One region of the Streptomyces sp. NPDC088261 genome, then DNA from elsewhere that is predicted to be linked to it. Evidence: riboswitches for the same ligand, from Rfam matches in the RefSeq annotation. Region 1 holds a riboswitch; each other region holds the start of a gene.

Region 1 (4,651 bases):
CGATGGCCCTGACCGCGCTCGCCGTCCTGGTGTGGCGGATGACCGAGGAGCCCGAGGGGTATCTGCGGGACGTCACGGCGGGCGTGTTCGCCGCGTTCTACGTCCCGTTCCTGGCCACGTTCGTCGCGCTGATGCTCACCGCGGACGACGGCGCCCGGCGGGTGTTGATGTTCCTGCTGCTCACGGTGGTCAGCGACACCGGCGCGTACGCCGTCGGCTGGCGCTTCGGCACCCACAAGCTCGCGCCGCGCATCAGCCCCGGCAAGACCCGGGAAGGGCTGCTCGGAGCGGTCCTCTTCGCGATGGTCGCGGGCGCGCTCTCCATGCAGTTCATGATCGACGACGGCCTCTGGTGGCAGGGCCTGCTGCTCGGCATCGCGGTCGCCGCCAGTGCCACCCTCGGTGACCTGGGTGAATCCATGATCAAGCGCGATCTCGGCATCAAGGACATGGGGACGCTGCTGCCGGGCCACGGCGGCATCATGGACCGGCTCGACTCCCTGCTGCCCACCGCGCCGGTGGTCTGGCTGCTGTTGGTGATCTTCGTCGGCTCCGGGTGAGCCGCACCGGTACTCTTGAAGGGCTCGCCACTCACCGGTGGCGAGCCCTTTTGGTCCCCGCGCCCCGCGCGGGGCTGATCCCGTGAGGTCTCCCGGCACCGGCAACGTGGTGCCGCTCTTCCCCGTGGCACCGGGGAGCGGGCCTCGCCGCACCGAGGAGACTTGCGTTCATGGCCCCGCCGACCCCCGGAGAACTCACTTTCGTCGCGCCCCGCGGAGCCAAGAAGCCGCCGCGGCACCTCGCCGACCTCACCCCCGCCGAGCGCCGTGAGGCCGTCGCCGCCACCGGCGAGAAGCCCTTCCGCGCGAAGCAACTGTCCCAGCACTACTTCGCGCGGTACGCGCACGACCCCGAGCAGTGGACCGACATCCCCGCCGGGGCGCGGCAGAAGCTCGCGGCGGAGCTGCTGCCCGATCTGATGTCCGTCGTACGGCACATCTCCTGCGACGACGACACCACCCGCAAGACCCTGTGGCGCCTCCACGACGGCACGCTGGTCGAGTCCGTGCTCATGCGCTACCCGGACCGGGTCACCATGTGCATCTCGTCCCAGGCGGGCTGCGGGATGAACTGCCCCTTCTGCGCGACCGGCCAGGCCGGCCTCGACCGCAACCTGTCCACCGCCGAGATCGTGCACCAGATCGTCGACGGCATGCGCGCCCTGCGCGACGGCGAGGTGCCCGGCGGTCCCGCGCGGCTCTCGAACATCGTCTTCATGGGGATGGGCGAGCCGCTCGCGAACTACAACCGGGTGATCGGCGCGATTCGCCGGCTCACCGACCCCGAGCCCGACGGCCTCGGCATCTCGCAGCGCGGGATCACCGTCTCGACGGTCGGCCTGGTCCCGGCGATGCTGCGCTTCGCCGACGAGGGCTTCAAGTGCCGCCTCGCGGTCTCGCTCCACGCGCCCGACGACGAGCTGCGCGACACCCTCGTACCGGTCAACACCCGCTGGAAGGTGCCGGAGGTGCTGGACGCGGCGTGGGAGTACGCGGCGAAGTCCGGCCGGCGGATCTCCATCGAGTACGCCATGATCCGGGACATCAACGACCAGGCGTGGCGGGGCGACCGGCTGGGCCGGCTGCTCAAGGGGAAGCGGGTGCACGTCAACCTGATCCCCCTCAACCCGACGCCGGGCTCCAAGTGGACGGCGTCGCGCCCCGAGGACGAGAAGGCCTTCGTGGAGGCGATCGCCCGGCACGGCGTACCGGTGACCGTACGCGACACCCGGGGCCAGGAGATCGACGGAGCGTGCGGACAGCTGGCCGCTTCCGAACGCTGAGGGCCGGCTGTGTAATCTGGCGCTGTGTAATCTGGCACTGAACAACAGATTTTCGGTACGACACATATTCCGACAGGGGAGCGCCACAGCGCTGAGAGTGCGATACGGATCCGGCTCCACGAGCGGACACCGGTCGCAGACCCTCTGAACCTTGCCCAGGTCATTCTGGGTAGGAAGTTCGGACATCACTCAAGCTGTTGCGCCCTGCCCGGCGCCCGGCCCGCGTCCGTCGCGGGAGGGCGCCGGGCAGGGCCGCGTCTTCTCCTGGAGTCCCCAGGAGGAAAACCAGTGAGCATCACCAGGAAAGCCGTGAGCACCGCCCGCGCCAGAAGGACAGCGGGCCTCGCGCTCGTCGCCGCGCTCGGGGTCTCGACCCTCGCCGCCTGCGGCGGATCCGGCGGTACGGAGTCGTCGGGCGGCGACGGCGGCGGGACGAAGTCCAAGACCGTCACCCTCGTCAGCCACGACTCGTTCAACGCCTCGCCCGCCGTGCTGAAGGCGTTCACCCAGGAGACGGGCTACACCGTCAAGGTCCTCAAGAGCGGGGACGCCGGCGAGGCGCTCAACAAGGAGATCCTCACCAAGGGCTCCCCGCAGGGCGACGTCTTCTTCGGCGTGGACAACACCCTGCTCTCCCGCGCCCTCGACAACGGTCTGTTCACGCCGTACCAGGCGAAGGGACTCGACCGGGTCGCCGCCGACACCCGGCTGGACGCGGCGAAGAACCGGGTCACCCCGATCGACACCGGTGACATCTGCGTCAACTACGACAAGAAGTACTTCGCGGACAAGAAGCTCGCGCCGCCGCAGAGCTTCGACGACCTGCTCAAGCCGCAGTACAAGAACCTGCTCGTCACCGAGAACGTGGCGACCTCCTCGCCGGGCCTCGGCTTCCTGCTCGGTACGGTCGCCCACTCCGGCGACGCCGGCTGGCAGGACTACTGGAAGAAGCTCAAGGCCAACGGCGTCCAGGTGGTGGACAGCTGGGAGCAGGCCTACAACGAGAGCTTCTCCGGTTCCGCCGGCGGCAAGAAGGCCCACGGCGACCGCCCGCTCGTCGTCTCGTACGCCTCCAGCCCGCCCGTCGAGGTGCTGTACGCGAAGCCGCAGCCCAAGGTCGCGCCGACCGGCGTCGCCACCGGCACCTGCTTCCGGCAGATCGAGTTCGCGGGCCTGCTCGGCGGGGCGAAGAACGAGGCCGGCGGCAAGGCGCTGCTGGACTTCCTGATCAGCGACCGGTTCCAGGCGGACATGCCGCTGAACATGTTCGTGAACCCCGTGGTCAAGGCCGTACCGCTGCCTCCCCTGTTCACCGAGTTCGGCGCGACCGTGGACCGGCCGGAGACCGTGGCGCCCGACAAGATCGCCGCCAACCGGGAGCAGTGGATCCAGACGTGGACCTCACTCGTCGTGAAGTAGCCCGCGAGCCGGACCGCCGGGCCGTACGGGCACACGCCGTACGGCTCGGCCTCATGGCCGTGCCCGTCGTGTTCTTCGCGGTCTTCTTCGCCTACCCGGTCGTCGCGATCGTCGGGCGCGGGCTGCGGACCGGCGGGGTCTGGCAGTTCGGCCGCGTCGGTGACGTGCTGAGCCGCCCCGACCTCCTCGGCGTCCTGTGGTTCACCACCTGGCAGGCCCTCGCCTCCACGGCGCTCACCCTGGCCGTCGCCCTGCCCGGCGCGTACGTCTTCGCGCGCTTCGACTTCCCCGGCAAGCAGCTGCTCCGGGCCGTCGTCACCGTGCCGTTCGTCCTGCCGACCGTCGTCGTCGGCACGGCCTTCCTCGCCCTCCTCGGGCGCGGCGGACTCCTGGACGAGCTGTGGGGCGTCCGCCTCGACACCACCGTCTGGGCGATCCTCCTCGCGCACGTCTTCTTCAACTACGCGGTGGTCGTACGGACTGTCGGCGGCCTGTGGTCGCAGCTCGACCCGCGCCAGGAGGAGGCCGCGCGGGTGCTCGGCGCGAGCCGCCTCGCCGCCTGGCGGCGGGTCACCCTGCCCGCCCTCGCGCCCGCCGTCGCGTCCGCCGCCCTGATGGTCTTCCTCTTCACCTTCACCTCCTTCGGCGTCGTGCAGATCCTCGGCGGCCCCGCGTACTCCACGCTGGAGGTGGAGATCTACCGGCAGACCGCGCAACTCCTCGACCTGCCGACCGCCGCCGTGCTCACCCTCGTCCAGTTCGCCGCCGTCGGCGCGATCCTGGCGCTGCACGCCCGGACCGTACGGCGGCGGGAGAGCGCGCTGCGCCTGGTCGACCCGGCGCTGACGGCGCGCCGTCCGAAGGGGCCGGGGCAGTGGGCGTTGCTCGTCTCCGTCCTCGGCGTGGTACTCGTCCTGGTCCTGCTGCCGCTCGGGGTGCTGGTCGAGCGTTCCTTCGACGGCCCCGGCGGGTACGGCCTCACCTACTACAGGGCGCTCACGTCGGTGGGGCCGAGCGGCACCTTCCTCGTTCCGCCGCTGGACGCCGTACGGAACTCCCTGGAGTACGCGGTGGTCGCGACGGCGATCGCGCTGGTCGTGGGCGGACTGGCGGCCGCCGCGCTGACCCGGCGGGCGGGCCGGCTCGTCCGCGGCTTCGACGCCCTGCTGATGCTGCCGCTCGGCGTCTCCGCGGTGACCGTCGGCTTCGGATTCCTGATCACCCTCGACCAGCCGCCGCTGGACCTGCGGGCCTCCTGGATCCTGGTGCCGCTCGCCCAGGCGCTGGTCGGGGTGCCCTTCGTCGTACGGACCATGCTGCCCGTGCTCCGGGCGGTGGACGGCCGGCTGCGCGAGGCGGCGGCGGTACTCGGCGCGTCGCCGCTGCGGG
Region 2 (4,651 bases), on a different contig from region 1:
CGCGACGGTGGTGAGTTCGGTGCCCGACGCGATCAGGGACCTGCGCAGGACGTCGAGGCTGGGCGCACCCCCCGTACCCATGATCAGGCGCGAGTCGAGGACGGTGTCACCGATGACGAGCCGGTCGTCGGCCATGGTCAGCCTCCCTGGACGGCGGTGAGGACTTCCACCCGGTCGCCGTCGCGCAGGAGCGTGCCGGACCAGCGGGAGCGCGGGACGACCGTCTCGTTGACGGCGGCGGCGACACCCGAGGGCGCGGGGGTCAGCGTCGCGACCAGCACGTCGAGCGTGGTGCCCGCGCCGATCGCGCGGGGCTCGCCGTTCACGGAGACGGAGAGGGCGGGGGCGGGGGTCGCGGAGACGTTCGCGGTGTCGGTCATGCGGGCTGCTCCTGACGTACCGGGGCGGGGGAGAAGCGGCGGGGGGTGAAGGGGCGCGCGACCTCGGGGAGTTCGCCGGTGGTCAGCACGTCGGCCATCGCGTCCCCGGTGACGGGGGTGAGGAGGACCCCGTTGCGGTAGTGGCCGGTGGCCAGGTGGAGGCCGGGGAGGGCGGTGGGCCCGAGGAGGGGCGCGTTGTCGGGCGACGCGGGCCGCAGCCCGGCGCGCGCCTCGGCGAAGGGCAGTTCGGTGATGCCCGGCACCAACTCGTGCGCGTCGCGGAGCAGTTCGTACACCCCGCCCGCCGTGACCGTGGTGTCCCAGCCCTGCTCCTCGCTGGTCGCGCCGACGACGAGTTCGCCGTTCTCGCGCGGCACGAGATAGACGTCGCTGCCGCGCACGACGGCCCGGACGGACCGGGACAGGAACGGCGCGTACGGCCGGGGCACCGTGAGCCGCAGGACCTGGCCCTTCACGGGCCGTACCGGCGGTACGACGTCGGTCGGCAGGCCCGCCAGCCGCCCGCTGAGACTCCCGCCCGCCAGGACGGTCTGGTCGGCGGAGAGCGCGCGGCCGTCGGCCAGGACGACGCCGGTGGCCCGGTCCCGTACGACGGTGAGGCGGTCCGCGAACGCGCGGTGGAAGACCACCCCGGCCCGTTCGCAGGCCGTGACCAGGGCCGCCGCGAGCCGGCGGGGATCGATCTGGTGGTCGCCGTCGACCCGCAGGCCCCCGCGTACGCCGGGCGCGAGCATCGGCTCCAGCCGCCGGCACTCGCGGCCCGAGAGCCACTCCGAGGAGAGCCCGGACCGCCGCTGGAAGCCGTGCAGTTCGCGCAGGTGCGCGCGGTCGTCGGCGTCGAGGGCCACGGCGAGCGTGCCGCACGTGCGGTAGCCGGTGTCCCGGCCGCTCGCCGCCTCCAGTTCGGCGACGAAGGCGGGGTAGCGCTCGGCGGAGGCGAGGTTGAGACCGAGCAGCGTCTCCTCGCCGTAGTGGAGTTCGGTGACGGCGGCGAGCATGCCCGCCGCGACCTGCGCGGCCCCGCCGCCCGGCTCGGGGTCGGCGACGGCGGTACGGAGTCCGCGCTGCGCGGCCCGCCACGCCGTGACCAGGCCGATGATGCCGCCTCCGACGACGAGGACGTCGGAGGAGGTGTTGATGTCGGGGTGCTGACCCGTATGGGACGACTGCATGGGCGTCCAGCCCCTCCCTTCGCCGGCATGACCCGGATCAGGTTCGTACGGTCGGAGGCCGTCAGCCTCCCTCTCAGCCCGGTGCGTCCGGGCTCCCGCGAGGTAGTGTCAACGGCCAGACTAACGCCCCGTCCTCCGCCGGGTAAGGGAGCAATCACCGTGGCCGGCTCGCGGGAGGGCGGCGGGACGAGTGGTGGCGGAGCTGACCCCCGACGGCCCGTCCGTTCTCTAAGGTGATCGGGTGAGCGAGCAGCGGACACACCCGGAAGAGCGGAATGTCGTCATCGTCGGGGCCGGGATGGCGGGGGTGCAGACCGCGGTCGCCCTGCGCGAGGGCGGCTTCCGCGACCGGATCACGCTGATTGGCGCGGAGCCGCATCCGCCGTACGACCGGCCGCCGCTCTCCAAGGCGGTCCTGCTCGGCCAGGCGGACGGGTCGTCCTTCGACCTCGACTTCGCGGCGCTCTCCGTCGACCTGCGGCTCGGCCTCGCCGTGACCGGGCTGCGGCCGGACGTACGGGAGATCGACACGGCGGACGGTCCCGTGCCGTACGACGTGCTGGTCGTCGCGACCGGCGCGGAGCCGGTCAGGCTGCCCGGTACGGAGGACGTCCCCGGCGTCCATCTGCTGCGCACGCTGGACGACGCCGAGCGGCTGCGGCCCGTGCTGGCGCGGCAGGACGAGGTGGTGGTCGTGGGCGCGGGCTGGATCGGCGCGGAGTTCGCGACGGCGGCGCGCGAGGCGGGGTGCGCGGTGACGGTCGTGGAGGCCGCGGACCGGCCGCTGGCGGGGGTCCTCCCGGCGGAGGTGGCCGCGCCGATGGCGGGGTGGTACGCGGAGAGCGGCGCCGTACTGCTGACCGGCGCGCGCGTGGCGTCCGTCGAGCCCGGCGCGGTGGTCCTCGCGGACGGCCGGCGGCTGCCGGCGGACGCGGTGGTCGTGGGCGTCGGGGCGCGGCCCGCGACGGGATGGCTGGCGGGCTCGGGCGTGGAGCTGGGCCCGGACGGTTCCGTCACGGCGGACGAACGGCTCGGGACGTCGCTGCCCGGGGTGTACGCGGTGGGCGACTGCGCGTCCTTCCCCTCGGCCCGGTACGGTGCGCGGCTGCTCGTCCATCACTGGGACAACGCGCTCCAGGGCCCCCGTACCGTCGCCGCCCGGATCATCGGGGAGACCGAGGGCGTCTACGACCCGGTGCCGTACTTCTGGTCGGAGCAGTTCGGCCGGTTCGTGCAGTACGCGGGCCACCACGCGGCCGCCGACACCCTGGTGTGGCGCGGCGACCCGGCGGAGGCGGCCTGGTCGGTGGCGTGGCTGCGGGAGGGCGCGCTGGTGGCCCTGCTGGCGGTGGGCCGCCCCCGGGACCTGGCCCAGGCGAGGAAACTGCTGGACACCCCCACCCGCCTGGACCCCCGGCGGGTGGGGGATCCCGCGATCCCGCTGAAGAAGGCCGTTCTCTGAGCGGCCGGGGACGCGTCCGCCGCCCGGCCGGGGCAACCCAACTACCGTCCGCCCGTCCGGGATGGCACGCTTGTCCTCGTGACCGAGATTGACGCAAAGATCGATGCTCTCGTCCCTGCCTGGCTCCACCTGCCCGATATCGCCGAATTGTTCGATGTCGAGGTGACGCGGGTGCGGCAGCTGGTGAAGGAAGGCCAGCTGATCGCCGTCCGCCGCGGGGAGAACCGCGCGCTCCAGGTGCCCGCCGCCTTCATCGACGGCGGCAAGGTCGTCAAGGGTCTCGCCGGGACCCTGACGCTTCTGAGGGACGACGGCTGGACCGACGAAGAGATGCTGGAGTGGCTCTTCACCTCCGACCCCACCCTGCCGGGCACGCCCGCGCAGGCGCTCAGCGAGAATCGCGGCACGGAGGTGAAGCGCCGGGCTCAGGCGCTCGCCGTCTGAACCGGCCGCCGTACCGCTCGTACCGGCCGAACCACATCACCGCACGCGGCGTGCGGCGGTACGGCACCGCCCCCGCGGTCCCGTACCGCCGGCCGCCGCGGAACCGACGGGGGGATCCTTCGTGCCCACAGACGTGACCGCGGCGCGCGCCGCGCTGTCCGACGCCCGGCTCTACCTCTGCACGGACGCCCGCAGGAAGCAGGGAGACCTCCCCGACTTCCTCGACGCCGTGCTGGCGTCCGGCGTGGACGTCGTGCAGCTGCGCGACAAGGGCATGGAGGCGGCCGAGGAGCTGGAACACCTCCAGGTCTTCGCCGAGGCGAGCCGGCGCCACGGCGTCCTGCTGGCGGTGAACGACCGCGCCGACGTGGCCCACGCCATCGGTTCCGACGTGCTGCACCTGGGCCAGGGGGACCTCCCGGTCCCCGCCGCCCGCGCGATCCTCGGCGCGGCGCCTCTGATCGGCAGGTCCACCCACGCGGAGGCGGAGGTCGACGCGGCGGTGGCGGAGCCGGGCGTGGACTACTTCTGTACGGGTCCGTGCTGGCCCACCCCGACCAAGCCGGGCCGCCACGCGCCCGGCCTCGACCTCGTGCGGTACGCGGCCGCCCTGGCCACCGACCGCCCCTGGTTCGCGATCGGCGGCATCGACGCGGGCACCCTCGACCAGGTGCTGGACGCGGGCGCCCGCCGGGTGGTCGTCGTACGGGCGATCACCGAGGCCGACGACCCGGCGGCGGCCACGGCCTCGCTCGCGAAGCGGGTGCGCGAGCGCTCCCGCTGACCGGCGGCCCGTCCCCGCGCGCGGCCTCCCGGGTGTCCGAGGCGTGGACCGGGGACCGGCAAACCGGTCAAATGTCCCCGGTTCGCTTGGGGGACGCCCACACCCTCGATAACCTGCACGTATGGCCTTCGGTACACCTTCGACCAGAACAGATCACGCACCGACCGTGCGCGATCTGCTCGCCGCGGGCGAGACCACCTATTCGTTCGAGTTCTGGGCGCCCAAGACGGAGAAGGGCGAGCGGAACCTCTGGAACGCGCTGCGCCGGGTCGAGGCGGTGGCCCCCAGCTTCGTGTCGGTGACGTACGGCGCGGGCGGCTCCACCCGGGCCGGCACGGTCAGGGCCACCGAGCAGATCGCCGCCGACACCACCCTCACCCCGGTCGCC
Region 3 (4,651 bases), on a different contig from region 1:
ACGCCGCGCAGCGGCTGGTGCGTGGCGAGGGAGTGCAGAATCGTCGCGGCAAGATCGCGGACGCGATCGGCAGCTGGCGGGACACGATCGGTGTGCCCGTGTACTTCGCGGTCTACCACGAGGGTGAGATCGACCTCGTGTCCGTGGCCGACAGTCCGGAGCGGCCGGCCGTCGACGAGTGGGCCGACTTCCGCGAGACGGGCCACGCCCACGCGATCGGCCTGTGCCTGCTGAGCCAGCTCGACGGCGCGTCGCGCGACGATCACCTCGACCGCCATCCGGTGAGCCCCCTCACGCCCCATTCCGTACGGGACCGGATCGCCCTGCTGGAGCGCCTGGAGCGCCTGGGATCGCCGGGGCGTACGGAGCCGGTGGTGGAACGTCAGGAGTACGCGCTCGGCACGGTCTGCGCCGCTGTGCCCGTCGCCCTGGGGACGACGGCCGCCGCGTTGGCCATTTCCGTACCTTGCCATCGGGAGGATGAGCTACTTCCCGCTGCTGAGCGGTTACGGAGAGAGATCGGATTTCTGCTGACCTCGGTCGACTTGTCTATCAGTATCTGAAAAATTACTCCTTGTGATCTGCGGGCCCTTACAGGACGATGGCGTCGAGAGGGTCAGGGATCATTCCCAGCCACAGCTTCATCTACTCCGGAGTACATGATGCGCGAGTCGGTCCAGGCCGAGGTTCTGATGAGTTTCCTCGTTTCAGAGGAGCTCTCGTTCCGTATCCCGGTGGAACTGCACTACGAGATGGGGGATCCGTACGCGGTGCGGATGACCTTCCATCTGCCCGGCGACGCGCCCGTGACCTGGACCTTCGGCCGTGAGCTGCTGCTGGACGGCATCAACACGCCCAGTGGTGACGGTGACGTGCACATCTCGCCGACCGAGCCCGAGGATCTGTCGGACGTCCACATCCGGCTCCAGGTCGGTGAGGACCACGCGCTGTTCCGGGTGAGCGCCGCGCCGGTCGTGGCCTTCCTGGACCGTACGGACCGGCTGGTCCCGCTGGGCCAGGAGCGCACGCTCGGCGACTTCGAGGGCAACCTGGAGGAGGCGCTGGGCCGCATCCTGGCGGAGGAGAACGCGGGCTGAGGCGGACTGCCGCGGGCTGACGCGGTCACCCCCTCACGCCGGCATCTCCTCACCCAGGCCGGCGCCGTCACTTCCTGCGGCGGCGGCCCCTGCTTCCGTGCGGGCGCACCGCCGTGCCCTGTCCCGGCACCGTGGGCGCCGTCTCCCGTCCCGCGGCCCCCGACCGGTCCGCGGAGACCACCAGCGCCGCCAGGGCGGTGGTCACCGGCACGGACGCGACCAGGCCGATCGACCCGACCAGGGTCCGTACGATCTCCTCCGCCACCAGCTCGCTGTTGGCGACCGTGCCCACGCCGGACTGCGCGATGGAGAAGAGCAGCAGCAGCGGCAGCGCCGCGCCCGCGTACGCCAGGACGAGCGTGTTGACCACGGACGCGATGTGGTCGCGGCCGATGCGGATGCCCGCCCGGTAGAGGGCGCGCGGTCCCATCGACGGGTCCGCGGCGTGCAGTTCCCAGACCGCCGAGGTCTGGGTCACCGTCACGTCGTCGAGGACACCGAGCGACCCGATGATCACGCCGGCCAGCAGCAGACCGCTCATGTCGATGTGCGGATAGAGCCCGTGGATCAGGCCGGTGCTGTCGTCGGTGTTGCCGGTCAGGCTCGCCCAGCCGATGAAGATCGAGCCCAGCAGTCCGATCAGCATCAGGGAGACCAGCGTGCCGATGACCGCGACCGACGTTCTCGCGGTCAGGCCGTGGCACATGTAGAGCGCGATGAGCATGATCGCGCTGGCCCCGACCACCGCGACGACCAGCGGGTTCGAGCCTTGCAGCACGGCGGGCAGGATGAAGAGCGTCAGCACCCCGAAGGAGACCGCGAGGGCGATCAGCGCCATGAGCCCGCGCAGCCGCCCCACCACGACCACCGCGAGGGCGAAGATCCCGGCGAGCAGCGCCATGGGGAGGTGGCGGTCGACATCGGTGACCGAGTACTGGAGATCGTGCGGCGCGTCGGGCGCGTACGCCAGGACGACGCCCTGTTTCACGTGAAACTGCCGCGGCGCGTCCGGCTGGACGACCTCGATGAAGGTGCGCCCCTTCTCCTTGCCGCTGGTGACCTCGACGGTGGCCTTCTTGCACTGCCCGGTCTCCGCCTGCGCCGCCTCCCGCCCCTCGGGGGTCGAGGTGTCGCCGGTCGACGGGACCTGCGAGGCGTTCACGTCCTTGCAGTCGACCGCCACGAGCTTCACCACCCGGCCCTGCTCGGTCTGCCGGTCGAAGCCGACCCCCGTGCGCTCGTGGGCGGGCGCGCCGCCGGGCCACAGGACGACCAGACCCACGACCACGGCCGCGGCGAACGGGATCAGCACCGCCGCGATGACCTTGCGCAGGTGCTGGGAGACCGGCTCGGCAGGCCCGTGGCTGTGCGTGTGGCCGTGCGTTTCGTGGCTCTGCTGGGGTGTGGTCACCCCCCGATCATCGCAAGAAGCGGGAGGCCCTCTGTTCAGCACGCCGGTCGTGGGGCTAGCGTGGAGACACCTTTGCACACGCGGGAGCTCGGAGCACCGGGCTGAGAGGGCGTTGACGTGGAGTCCCGGGGACCTTCCCCCCGGATTCCCGCCGCTGCGCCGACCGCCGAACCTGTTACCGGGTAATGCCGGCGTAGGGAGTAGGTCTCATGACCGTTCAGGACGCACACACGCCTGCCTCGGAATCGGATTCCCCGGGCGAATCGGGGAATCCGGGCGGGGCCGTGGATCAGAACGGGACCGAGAGGTCCATCGGCTGGCACAAGGGATACGTCCAGGGCTCGCGCCCCGACCTCCTGGTGCCCGTTCGTCAGGTGCATCTCACCAACGGCAAGGACGTGACGCTGTACGACACGTCGGGGCCGTACACCGACCCCACGATCGAGACGGATGTCCGCCGCGGACTCGCGCCGCTGCGGGAGAACTGGATCATCGGGCGCGGTGACACCGAGGAGTACGCGGGCCGTCCGGTCCGCCCCGAGGACGACGGGCTCAAGCACACCTCGCCGCGCGGGGGGCTGCGGAACCTCGACGCGGTGTTCCCGGGCCGGCCGCGCCAGCCCCGGCGGGGCCGGGACGGGCAGGCGGTGACGCAGCTCGCGTACGCGCGCCGTGGCGACATCACCCCGGAGATGGAGTACGTCGCGATCCGGGAGAACGTCGCACCCGAGGTCGTCCGTGACGAGATCGCCGCGGGCCGGGCCGTCCTGCCGGCGAACGTCAACCACCCGGAGATCGAGCCGATGATCATCGGCAAGCGGTTCCTGGTGAAGGTCAACGCCAACATCGGCAACTCCGCGGTCACCTCCTCCATCGAGGAGGAGGTGGACAAGATGACGTGGGCCACGAAGTGGGGCGCGGACACGGTCATGGACCTCTCGACCGGCCGCAACATCCACACCACCCGCGAGTGGGTACTGCGCAACTCCCCCGTCCCCATCGGCACGGTGCCGCTCTACCAGGCGCTGGAGAAGGTCGACGGCAAGGCCGAGGAGCTGACCTGGGACATCTACAAGGACACGGTCATCGAGCAGGCCGAGCAGGGCGTCGACTACATGACGGTCCACGCGGGGGTGCTGCTGCGGTACGTGCCGCTGACCGCCCGCCGCAAGACCGGCATCGTCTCGCGCGGCGGCTCGATCATGGCGGCGTGGTGCCTGGCGCACCACAAGGAGTCGTTCCTGTACGAGAACTTCGAGGAGCTCTGCGACATCCTCGCCGCGTACGACGTGACGTACTCCCTCGGTGACGGCCTGCGGCCCGGGTCCATCGCGGACGCCAACGACGAGGCGCAGTTCGCCGAGCTGCGGACGCTGGGCCAGCTGAACACGATCGCCAAGCGGCATCACGTACAGACCATGATCGAGGGCCCCGGGCATGTCCCGATGCACAAGATCAAGGAGAACATCGACCTCCAGCAGGAGATCTGCGAGGAGGCGCCGTTCTACACGCTCGGCCCGCTGACGACCGATGTGGCGCCGGCGTACGACCACATCACCTCGGGCATCGGCGCGGCGATGATCGCCTGGTGGGGCACGGCGATGCTCTGCTACGTCACGCCCAAGGAGCACCTGGGGCTGCCGGACCGCGACGACGTGAAGACGGGTGTGATCACCTACAAGATCGCGGCGCACGCGGCGGACCTCGCCAAGGGGCACGCGGGGGCGCAGGAGTGGGACGACGCGCTGTCGGACGCCCGGTTCGAGTTCCGGTGGGAGGACCAGTTCAACCTGGCCCTCGACCCGGACACGGCGCGCGCGTTCCACGACGAGACGCTGCCGGCCGAGCCGGCGAAGACCGCGCACTTCTGCTCGATGTGCGGCCCGAAGTTCTGCTCGATGAAGATCTCGCAGGACATCAGGCGACAGCACGGCGGCGACCTGGCGTCCGAGGAGATCGAGGCGGGCATGGCGGAGAAGTCGAAGGAGTTCGCGGCAGCCGGCAACCGGGTGTACCTGCCCCTGGCCGACTGACCCCCTGACGCGCGGGCGGGGGGGACCCCGGCTCCGGCCGGGGTCCTCACCGTCCGCCGTTCTCGCCGCCCGCCCGTTCTCGCCGCCCGCCGTCGCGGGACGGGGCTATT

Evidence for each region. Region 1 has a riboswitch for thiamine pyrophosphate ahead of ACIODU_RS09375 (thiamine ABC transporter substrate binding subunit). Riboswitches for the same ligand answer to the same signal wherever they lie in the genome.
Region 2: another riboswitch for thiamine pyrophosphate. It lies ahead of thiO (glycine oxidase ThiO); the one in region 1 lies ahead of ACIODU_RS09375 (thiamine ABC transporter substrate binding subunit).
Region 3: another riboswitch for thiamine pyrophosphate. It lies ahead of thiC (phosphomethylpyrimidine synthase ThiC); the one in region 1 lies ahead of ACIODU_RS09375 (thiamine ABC transporter substrate binding subunit).

What each region holds. Positions count from the first base shown of each region.
Region 1 is NZ_JBIURL010000003.1:489,347-493,997, forward strand. Features, by position in the region: gene ACIODU_RS09365 (phosphatidate cytidylyltransferase) at 1-560, shown strand, start outside; gene rlmN (23S rRNA (adenine(2503)-C(2))-methyltransferase RlmN) at 731-1,843, shown strand; TPP riboswitch at 1,908-2,037, shown strand; gene ACIODU_RS09375 (thiamine ABC transporter substrate binding subunit) at 2,132-3,262, shown strand; gene ACIODU_RS09380 (ABC transporter permease) at 3,316-4,651, shown strand, end outside.
Region 2 is NZ_JBIURL010000028.1:720-5,370, forward strand. Features, by position in the region: gene ACIODU_RS32515 (thiazole synthase) at 1-135, opposite strand, end outside; gene thiS (sulfur carrier protein ThiS) at 138-380, opposite strand; gene thiO (glycine oxidase ThiO) at 377-1,573, opposite strand; TPP riboswitch at 1,571-1,682, opposite strand; gene ACIODU_RS32530 (NAD(P)/FAD-dependent oxidoreductase) at 1,815-3,035, shown strand; gene ACIODU_RS32535 (Rv2175c family DNA-binding protein) at 3,114-3,479, shown strand; gene thiE (thiamine phosphate synthase) at 3,601-4,263, shown strand; gene metF (methylenetetrahydrofolate reductase [NAD(P)H]) at 4,385-4,651, shown strand, end outside.
Region 3 is NZ_JBIURL010000001.1:653,094-657,744, forward strand. Features, by position in the region: gene ACIODU_RS02840 (IclR family transcriptional regulator) at 1-563, shown strand, start outside; gene ACIODU_RS02845 (SsgA family sporulation/cell division regulator) at 663-1,097, shown strand; gene ACIODU_RS02850 (YibE/F family protein) at 1,165-2,508, opposite strand; TPP riboswitch at 2,579-2,725, shown strand; gene thiC (phosphomethylpyrimidine synthase ThiC) at 2,718-4,541, shown strand; gene ACIODU_RS02860 (hypothetical protein) at 4,647-4,651, opposite strand, start outside.